Regions from separate parts of the Streptomyces sp. NPDC002787 genome, predicted to be linked through region 1. Evidence: riboswitches for the same ligand, from Rfam matches in the RefSeq annotation. Region 1 holds a riboswitch; the other holds the start of a gene.
The links. Region 1 has a riboswitch for S-adenosylmethionine ahead of thrC (threonine synthase). Riboswitches for the same ligand answer to the same signal wherever they lie in the genome.
Positions count from the first base shown of each region.

Region 1 (4,868 bases):
AACGCGCCCCCGCGCGCCCTCCCGGCAGCGGCTCGACGCGGCTCGTCAGCGGCTCGGAGCCTCTAGGTCACCCCCACACGCAGGAAGGCCCGCACCCCTGTACGGGGTGCGAGCCCTCCCGAAAAGAACGAAGAACGTCGCTGCGTTGAAACCCGGCGCGTACTTCAGCCGGCCGCCAGCCGGACCATGTCCGCCTGCGGCCCCTTCTGACCCTGCGAGATCTCGAACTCGACCCGCTGGCCCTCTTCCAGGGTGCGGTAACCGTCCATCTGGATCGCGCTGTAGTGGACGAATACATCCGCACCACCGTCGACCGCGATGAAGCCGTACCCCTTCTCCGCGTTGAACCACTTGACGGTGCCCTGAGCCATGCCTAACTCCCCTATTACTGGCCCTTGCACAGATCCACACTTCGTGGATCCGGGTCAGACCTCACCCCCCAACGGTTGGGGGTGTGCGCCGGAACGCGTCGACCGCGGCCGAATGTATCTGTCCAACTGCCCTCTGCAACAGGGCAATCGGACGAGAATTCTGGACACGACCGGTCGGGAATGTACGAACAATTCCCCCGAATTCAGGGCAAGTCGGGCCCCACAAAAGGAATGAAACACGCAAAAGTCATGCACACTTTGGCTACTTCATATAGGGCGTGCGGCGCGATCAAATATGCGCCCGGCATGAAATCACTACGGTGATCGGCCCGGGTTCCCCAACTGTACCGTGCTCAATCATAGAGAATTGCCCCCTCCGCTTCTCTCGCGGAGGGGGCAATTCGATGAACGCTCGGTAATCATTGTTACCGACGGTTACTACCGGCCGGTACTGACCGCGGGTCAGCCGCCCGCGACGGCCGGGATGATCGACACGCCCGCACCGTCGGGCGTGGCCGTCTCCAGCCCCTGCTCGAACCGGACATCGTCGTCATTCACGTACACATTCACGAACCGCCGCAGCTTGCCCTGATCGTCCAGAACCCGGGCGGCGATCCCGTTGTGGTTCTTCTCCAGGTCGGCGATGACCTCGGCGAGGGTCGCTCCTTCGGCCTGAACCTCGGCCTGACCACCGGTGTAGGTACGAAGGATGGTAGGAATGCGTACGTTGACGGACATGATGTGAAACCTCCGGGAAGTGCAGCGAACCTGAGGGGCGCGGGGAACTGCGCGACCAGCCCTCACAGGCCCGCAGCCGAACAACTAGCGGTAACGAGCCTTACGCAAGACCAGCCGCACGGAACGAATCAAGGTTGGGCCGAATCGTCGCGGTGAGCCCGGTCCCGGCCACCGCGTCCAGCGTCTTCAGACCATCCCCCGTGTTGAGGACGACCGTCGTCAGCGAGGGGTCGAGCACCCCGTTCTCGATCAGCTTCCGGGTGACTCCGACCGTCACCCCGCCCGCGGTCTCCGCGAAGATCCCCTCGGTCCGCGCGAGAAGCTTGATCGCCTCGACGACCTGCTCGTCGTTCACGTCCTCCACGGCCCCACCCGTACGCCGGGCGATGTCGAGGACGTACGGCCCGTCCGCCGGGTTGCCGATCGCGAGCGACTTCGCGATGGTGTTCGGCTTCTGGGGCCGCACCACGTCGTGCCCGGCCTTGAAGGCCACCGACACCGGCGAGCACCCCTCCGCCTGCGCGCCGAAGATCTTGTACGGCTTGTCCTCGACGAGCCCGAGCTTGATCAGCTCCTGCAGACCCTTGTCGATCTTCGTGAGCTGCGACCCGGAGGCGATCGGCACGACCAGCTGGTCCGGCAGCTTCCAGCCGAGCTGCTCGCAGATCTCGTACGCGAGCGTCTTCGACCCTTCCGCGTAGTACGGCCGCAGGTTGACGTTGACGAAGCCCCAGCCCTCGCCGGCCGGGTCGCCGATCAGCTCGGAGCAGAAGCGGTTCACGTCGTCGTAGTTGCCCTCGATGCCGACGAGCTCGCCGCCGTAGATCGCGGCCATGACGACCTTGCCCTGCTCCAGGTCGTGCGGGATGAACACACAGGACCGGAAACCGGCGCGCGCGGCGGCGGCGCCCACGGCACCGGCGAGGTTGCCGGTGGAGGAGCAGGAGAGGGTGGTGAAGCCGAAGGCGCGGGCCGCCTCCAGGGCCTGGGCGACTACGCGGTCCTTGAAGGAGTGCGTCGGGTTGCCGGAGTCGTCCTTGATGTAGAGCCCGCCGGTCACGCCCAGCTCACGCGCCAGGTTGTCGGCCTTGACGAGCTGGGTCCAGCCGGGGTTGATGTTCGGCTTGTCGGCGACATCGGCCGGGACGGGCAGCAGGGGCGCGTAACGCCAGATGTTGGCGGGCCCGGACTCGATCTTCTTCCGCAGCTCCTCCGCCTCGTAGGCGGAGTAGTCGTACGCGATCTCCAGCGGCCCGAAACACTCCTCGCAGGCGAAGACCGGTCCCAGCGGAACGCGGTGACCGCACTCGCGACAGCTGAGGGCGGCGGCGGGGCCGAGGTCGACGGTCTTCGTGGATTCGGTTACAACAGTCTGCGCAGCCATGTGAGGCGAGGCCCTTTCTCCTCATCTTCCTCACGACGCATCTCGCCGTGAGACGGATTTGGCACCTTCCCTAGCCGGGAGCCTCGCGGGGTGATCGACAGTGATCGTCACGAGACCGGCTGGAGGGTTGCCGGGGCTTCATCGGGCCGTATCCCTCTGCCCCTCTGGATGAGCGGTATTTGGTTGTATACGCACACGAACACCGACATGCGATGGTCACCAGCGTTGTCCAAGACTGTAACCGAAGGCCAGGACAGTTGAGAGAGCCGTCCGAACCGCGAGATGAACGCAGAGGAGCCGCGCACTGTGCTGAAAGAAGTCGAGCGCTGGCTGAGCACCCGCTCCTGGTCCATGGCCGACCGCCCGCTCCACAAGATCATGGCCGCGAAACGGGCCTCGGGACAGACGATCAGCGTCGTCCTGCCCGCGCTGAACGAGGAGGCGACGGTCGGCGACATCGTCGCGATCATCCGCCATGACCTCATGCTGCAGGTCCCGCTCGTCGACGAGATCGTGGTCGTCGACTCCGGCTCGACCGACCGTACGTCCCAGGTGGCCGCGGCGGCCGGGGCGACGGTGGTCCACCGCGACGAGATCCTGCCCCGTATGCCCACCGCCCCCGGCAAGGGCGAGGTCCTGTGGCGCTCCCTCCTCGTCACGAGCGGCGACATCGTCTGCTTCATAGACGCGGACCTCAAGGAGTTCTCCTCCGACTTCGTCTCCGGGATCGTCGGCCCGCTGCTCACCGATCCCGGCGTCGACCTCGTCAAGGCGATGTACGACCGCCCCCTCACGGTGTCCGACGGGCGCGCCTCCGGCACGACGGCCGCCGGCCAGGGCGGCCGTGTGACCGAACTCATGGCCCGCCCCCTCCTCAACATGCACTGGCCCCAGCTGGCCGGCTTCGTCCAGCCCCTCGGCGGCGAGTACGCGGCCCGCCGATCCCTGCTGGAACAGCTCCCCTTCCCGGTGGGCTACGGCGTGGAGCTGGGCATGCTGATCGACGCGCTCCACCTGGTCGGCCTCGACGCGCTCGCGCAGGTCGACGTGGGCGTCCGCAAGCACCGCCACCAGGACGGCGCGGCGCTCGGCCGCATGTCCGCGGCGATCTATCGAACGGCTCAGCTCCGGCTGGCCCGGGGCCACCTGGTCCGGCCCGTCCTGACCCAGTTCGAGCGGGGTGCGGAGGGCTTCGAGCCGCGGACGTACTCGGTGGACCTGGAGGAGAGGCCGCCGATGATCGAGATCACGGAGTACGCGCGGCGGAGGGCCGCTTGAGCGAGGGGTCGAGCGGTCGAGTGGCGGGCCGTGCTTTTCAGGCCCGCAGGGCCTGGTCTTCAGGGGCGCGGGGAACTGCGCGACAAGCCCCCACCGGACCCGCACTCGCCGTCCCACAGGCACCCCCCACCCCCCGGGGCGCTCCTGTATACGGCCGAACCGTACGTTTGACCGGTTCCACCGCTGGCTAGGTTGAGCCGTATGGCATCAACGCACGGCGCGGAAGTCCTGGTCGCGTCCAACCGCGGCCCGGTCTCCTTCTCGCTCGACGAAACCGGCGCACTCACCGCCAAGCGCGGCGGAGGCGGGCTCGTCTCGGGCCTGTCGGCCATCGGACCGGACGTCGGCGCGGTGTGGGTCTGCTCGGCGCTGGGCGACGGCGACCGCGAGGCGGTACGGCGCTCCTCCGGCGCCCACCTCTCCGTGGACGCGACCGGAGGGCAGCGCGTCCGCATGCTCGACATCCCCGCCGACGTGCACCACGACGCCTACAACGGCGTGGCCAACTCCACGCTGTGGTTCGTGCACCACATGCTCTACCAGACCCCGCTGGAGCCGTCCTTCGACGCGGAGTTCCGGCGCCAGTGGGCCTCGTACGAGACGTACAACCACGCCTTCGCCGAGGCGCTCGCGCAGGAGGCGGCGGACGGCGCGGCCGTGCTCGTGCAGGACTACCACCTGACCCTGGTCCCCCGCATGCTGCGCGAACTCCGCCCCGACCTGCGCATCGGCCACTTCTCACACACCCCGTGGGCGCCGGTGGAGTACTTCCGGCTGCTCCCCGACGACATCGCCGCGAAGGTGCTCGGCGGCATCCTCGGCGCCGACCGGGCCGCGTTCCTCACACAGCGCTGGGCGGACGCGTTCACCGAGTGCTGTCACGCCGTGCTGGGCCCCGGCATCTCCTCCGGCACCCGGATCGGCGTGCACGGCCTGGGCGCCGACGCGGACTTCCTGCGGGCCCGCGCCCACGAGGCGGACGTCGACGCACGCATGGCCGCGCTGCGGGAGCAGATCGGTACGGCCCCCGACGGCACCCCGCGCCGCACGATCGTCCGCGTCGACCGCACGGAGCTGTCCAAGAACATCGTGCGGGG
Region 1 is NZ_JBSFVC010000012.1:109,599-114,466, forward strand. It holds gene ACWD26_RS18270 (cold-shock protein) at 165-371, opposite strand; gene ACWD26_RS18275 (MoaD/ThiS family protein) at 834-1,109, opposite strand; gene thrC (threonine synthase) at 1,210-2,493, opposite strand; SAM riboswitch class I at 2,512-2,668, opposite strand; gene ACWD26_RS18285 (glucosyl-3-phosphoglycerate synthase) at 2,800-3,771, shown strand; gene ACWD26_RS18290 (alpha,alpha-trehalose-phosphate synthase (UDP-forming)) at 3,973-4,868, shown strand, end outside.

Region 2 (4,868 bases), on a different contig from region 1:
GTCGGCATGCCGCTGCTGCCGGTGTACATGGCGAAGGCCGGCGGCTTCTTCTTCCTGGTCTTCGGTGTCATCGCGATCATCTCGGCGATCGCCACGATCAACCCGATCTGGACCATGGGCCCCTACCGTCCGGACCAGGTGTCGACCGGCGCCCAGCCCGACTGGTACATGGGCTTCTCCGAGGGGCTGATCCGTGTCATGCCCGGCTGGGAGATCAACTTCTGGGGTCACACGCTCGTCCTGGGTGTGTTCATCCCGCTGGTGATCTTCCCGCTGGTCCTGGTCGCGATCGCGGTCTACCCGTTCATCGAGTCCTGGGTCACTGGCGACAAGCGCGAGCACCACATCCTGGACCGCCCGCGCAATGCCCCGACCCGTACGGCCTTCGGTGTCGCGTGGATCACGTGGTACATGGTCCTGCTGATCGGTGGTGGAAACGACCTCTGGGCGACCCACTTCCACCTGTCGATCAACGCCATCACCTGGTTCGTCCGGATCGCGTTCTTCGTGGCCCCGGTCGTCGCGTTCGTCATCACCAAGCGCATCTGCCTCGGCCTGCAGCGCCGGGACAAGGACAAGATCCTGCACGGTCGCGAGACCGGCATCATCAAGCGCCTGCCGCACGGTGAGTTCATCGAGGTCCACGAGCCGCTCAGCCAGGAGCAGCTGCACACGCTCACGGCGCACGAGCAGTACGTGCCGGCGCAGATCGGTCCGGCGGTCGACGAGAACGGTGTCGCCCGCAAGGTCACGCGCCGCGAGAAGCTCCGCGCCAAGCTGAGCAAGGGCTACTACAGCGAGGACAACCAGATCCTCAAGCCGTCCGTCGAGGAGTACAAGGAGATCACGAGCGGCCACGGCCACCACTGATCGCTTCGCTTCGCCACACCACGGTCGAAGGGCCCCCGTCCGATCTTCGGACGGGGGCCCTTCGCCGTGCTCCGACCTGGATAGGGTGGGGTTCACAGGATTTCTGATCTACGACGACAACCAGGAGCGGCCCGATGAGCGCTGTGACCCCCGCTGGAGGCGACACCGCGGCGGGCCGTTCCTGGCCCGAGGTACTGAACGCCCTGCTGTCCGGACGGGACCTGAGCGCGGACGAGACGGCCTGGGCGATGGGCCTCGTCATGCGCGGTGAGGCGACGGACGCGCAGATCGCCGGGCTCGTGGTGGCGCTGCGGGCCAAGGGGGAGACCGTCGAGGAGATCGGCGGGTTCGTACGGGCGATGTACGAGCACGCCAACGTCATCGAGGTCTCGGGAAAGACCGTCGACATCGTCGGTACGGGCGGCGACGGCGCCAAGACGGTGAACATCTCCACGATGTCGTCGATCGTCGTCGCCGGTACGGGCGCGAAGGTCGTCAAGCACGGCAACCGCGCGGCCTCGTCGGCGTCGGGCGCCTCGGACGTCCTGGAGAAGCTGGGCGTCAATCTGGAGCTGACGCCCCAGCGCGTGGCCGAGGTCGCCGAGGAGGCCGGGATCACCTTCTGCTTCGCGGCGAAGTTCCACCCGGCGATGCGGCACGTGGGAGCCGCACGAGGGCAGCTGGGCATCCGGACCGTCTTCAACGTCCTGGGGCCGCTGACCAATCCGGCGAAGGTGAGGGCACAGGCGGTAGGTGTGGCCGATCCCCGGATGGCGCCGATCGTGGCGGGCGTCTTCGCCGAGCGCGGCAACTCCTCCCTGGTCTTCCGCGGCGACGACGGCCTCGACGAGCTGACGACGACGGCGACGTCCCGGGTGTGGATCGTCCGGGACGGCAAGGTGACGGAGGAGTCCTTCGACCCCCGGGACGTGGGGCTGGAGCTGGTGCCGGTCGAGGCGCTGCGGGGAGCGGACGCGTCCTACAACGCGGATGTCGCGCGACGGCTGCTGGGCGGGGAGACCGGTCCTGTGCGGGACGCGGTGCTGCTCAACTCCGCGGCGGCGCTGGTGGCGTTGGAGCCGACGTCCGCCTCGCTGGCGGAGCAGTTGCGGGGTGGGATGGAGCGGGCGGCGGAGTCGATCGACTCGGGGGCGGCGCGGGGAGTTCTTGAGCGGTGGGTCGCCGCGACGAACAGGTAGTTCTTCGGGTGCGGGTGTGTGGGGGCTGGTCGCGCAGTTCCCCGCGCTCCTAAAAGACCAGGCCCTGCGGGCCTGAAAAGCACGGGGGGCGCAGCCCCTGTTTTTCAGGGGCGCGGGAACTGCGCGAGGAGCCCCACTCAGCCGCACCCGCCATCGCTCCCGCACCCTCCGACCCATCAGGCGCCCCATCCCGCCATCCGGACACGAGTTGCGGCGCGGCGATCACCTCACGTACGTTTTTCGGCAGGTCATGAGCGACAGCCACAAGGCCCCGGCCGGCTGTCCGGCAACCCTCCGTCCGTGGCGGGGTGCCCCGGGTGAAGACCAGGTCGTAGGCACAGAGGTCTACGGCAAGCGCGGACCCCTCGCGAACCCAGGGGTCCTGGTCGTTCGAGGGAGCCTTCCGTGAGCAAGCGAATGCGATAGGGCCGCCGAGCCCCGCCTCCGCGCACCCTTTTCCTCTTTCCGCATGCCTTCCTTCCGCATGCCTCTCACGGGAGTTCACCCATGTCTGTCTCCACCCTTGCCGCCGCCCAGTCCGTTTGCGCCCCGCTGCCCGTTCTGGGACGGGATGTCACCGTCCCGCTCGTCACCGGCGGCGAGGTCACCTACGCCGCACTCGACTACGCCGCCAGCGCCCCGGCGCTGCAGCGGGTGTGGGACGACGTGGCGGCGTACGCGCCGTACTACGGCAGCGTGCACCGGGGCGCCGGTTACCTCTCGCAGCTGTCCACCGACCTCTTCGAGAACGCCCGGAACACCGTCGCCGAGTTCCTGGACTGCCGGGACGACGACCAGGTCGTCTTCACCCGGTCGACCACCGACTCGCTCAACCTCCTCGCCGCCGCGCTGCCCGCCGACTGCCAGGTCTTCGTCTTCGAGACGGAGCACCACGCCTCGCTGCTGCCGTGGCGCAACGCGCGGGTGACGTACCTGGACGCCCCGCGTTCGCCCGCCGAGGCCGTCGCCACGCTGGAGCGGGCCCTCGCCGACCGGGACCCGCACGGCCCGGCCCTCGTCTGCGTCACCGGTGCCTCCAACGTCACCGGGGAGATCTGGCCCGTGCGCGAACTGGCCGCCGCCGCGCACGCGCACGGCGCGCGGATCGTGCTCGACGCGGCCCAGCTCGCGCCCCACCACCCCGTCTCCGTAAGGGAGTTGAGCGTCGACTGGGTCGCCTTCTCGGGGCACAAGCTGTACGCGCCGTTCGGCTCCGGCGTACTCGCCGGGCGCGCCGACTGGCTGCGCGAGGCGGACCCGTACCTCGCGGGCGGCGGAGCCAGCCGCAAGGTGACCCGGCGTACGGACGGGGGCGTGGACGTCGAGTGGCACGAGAGTGCCGCCCGGCACGAGGCCGGCTCGCCCAACGTCATCGGGGCCTACTCCATCGCCTCCGCCTGTAAGGCCCTCACCGATGCCGGGTTCGAGACACTGGTCGCCCGTGAGCGGCACCTGATCGACACGGTCCGCGCCGGTCTCGCCGAGGTGCCCGAGGTCCGGGTCCTCTCCCTCTTCGGCGACGACGCGCCGCGCGTCGGCGTCATCTCCTTCGTCGTCGAGGGCTGGAACAGCTCCCACTTCGCCGCCGCCCTGTCCGCCGAGTACGGCATCGGCGTGCGCGACGGTCTCTTCTGCGCCCACCCGCTGGTCCGCACCCTCCTCGGCAGCGACCCGCAGACCCAGGGCGAGTGCGGCGCCCCCGAGGCCGCGCCCGGCGAGCGGTCCCTCAACGCGATCCGGGTGAGCTTCGGCGCGGGCACGCCCGACGAGCACGTGGAGCGGTTCGTGGGCGCGGTGAAGGAGCTCGTGCGGGAGGGCGCGAAGTGGAACTACCGTACGGAGGACGGGCGTTGCGTCCCCGCGGTGTGATTCCCGCCGCCCGACGCGGTCACCCGCGCGCCCAGCACGATCATCCGCAGGGCCCGTTCCGTGGCGTCCGTGAGGAGTTCGCTCGCGCGGACCATGGCCTCGGCGAGCGCCATCGGGGCGGGCAGGATGCCGGTGTACGCGTCCACGCCCGGGACCTCGTGCGCCCCCTCGCCCAGGGTGCCCGCGAGGGCGAGGACCGGGCGGCCGTGCAGCTTGGCGCGGCGGGCCACCTCGGCGGGGACCTTGCCACGGGGGGTCTGGTGGTCGAGGGCGCCCTCGGCGGTGATGACCAGGTCGGCGCGGGCGAGCCGGGCGTCGAGGTCCAGGTGGCTCAGCAGGACCTCGAAGCGGGGGAGCAGCCGGGCCCCGAGGGCGGCCAGCCCGGCACCGAGACCGCCGGAGGCACCGGTGCCGGGGCCGCCGTGCAGGTCCGTGGTGGTGGGCGCGAAGTCCCGTAGGTCCCGGGTGAGGACGTACGCCCAGTTCTCCAGGCCGGCCGACAGCTCCTCGACCTGCTCCGGCGTCGCGCCCTTCTGGGGGCCGAAGACCCGGGCGACGCCGCGTTCGCCGCACAGCACGTTGAACGGGTTGCAGGCGACCAGGAGTTCCACGTCCTTGAGGCGAGGGTCCAGACCGGACGGGTCGACTCGGTCCAGCCGGATCAACTCCCGTCCACCCGGCGGGAGTTCGGCACCCTTCGCGTCCAGCAGCCGGGCGCCGAGCGCCTGGAGGGCACCGGCCCCGCCGTCCGAGGTGCCGGAGTCGCCGCAGCCGATCAGGACGCGGCGTACGCCGGTGTCGAGCGCGGCACGGATCAGTTCGCCGACGCCGTAGGTGGTCGTGGCGCCGGGGTCGCGGAGGGCGCCCGGGACGAGGGAGAGGCCCGCGACGGCGGCCATCTCCACGACGGCCGTCTGCGTCATGGTCGGG
Region 2 is NZ_JBSFVC010000002.1:343,814-348,681, forward strand. It holds gene qcrB (cytochrome bc1 complex cytochrome b subunit) at 1-870, shown strand, start outside; gene trpD (anthranilate phosphoribosyltransferase) at 1,005-2,069, shown strand; SAM riboswitch class IV at 2,316-2,432, shown strand; gene ACWD26_RS03640 (aminotransferase class V-fold PLP-dependent enzyme) at 2,577-3,938, shown strand; gene ACWD26_RS03645 (glycerate kinase family protein) at 3,899-4,868, opposite strand, start outside.
Region 2: it holds a riboswitch for S-adenosylmethionine, as region 1 does, so the genes downstream of both, ACWD26_RS03640 (aminotransferase class V-fold PLP-dependent enzyme) here and thrC (threonine synthase) in region 1, are expected to answer to the same signal.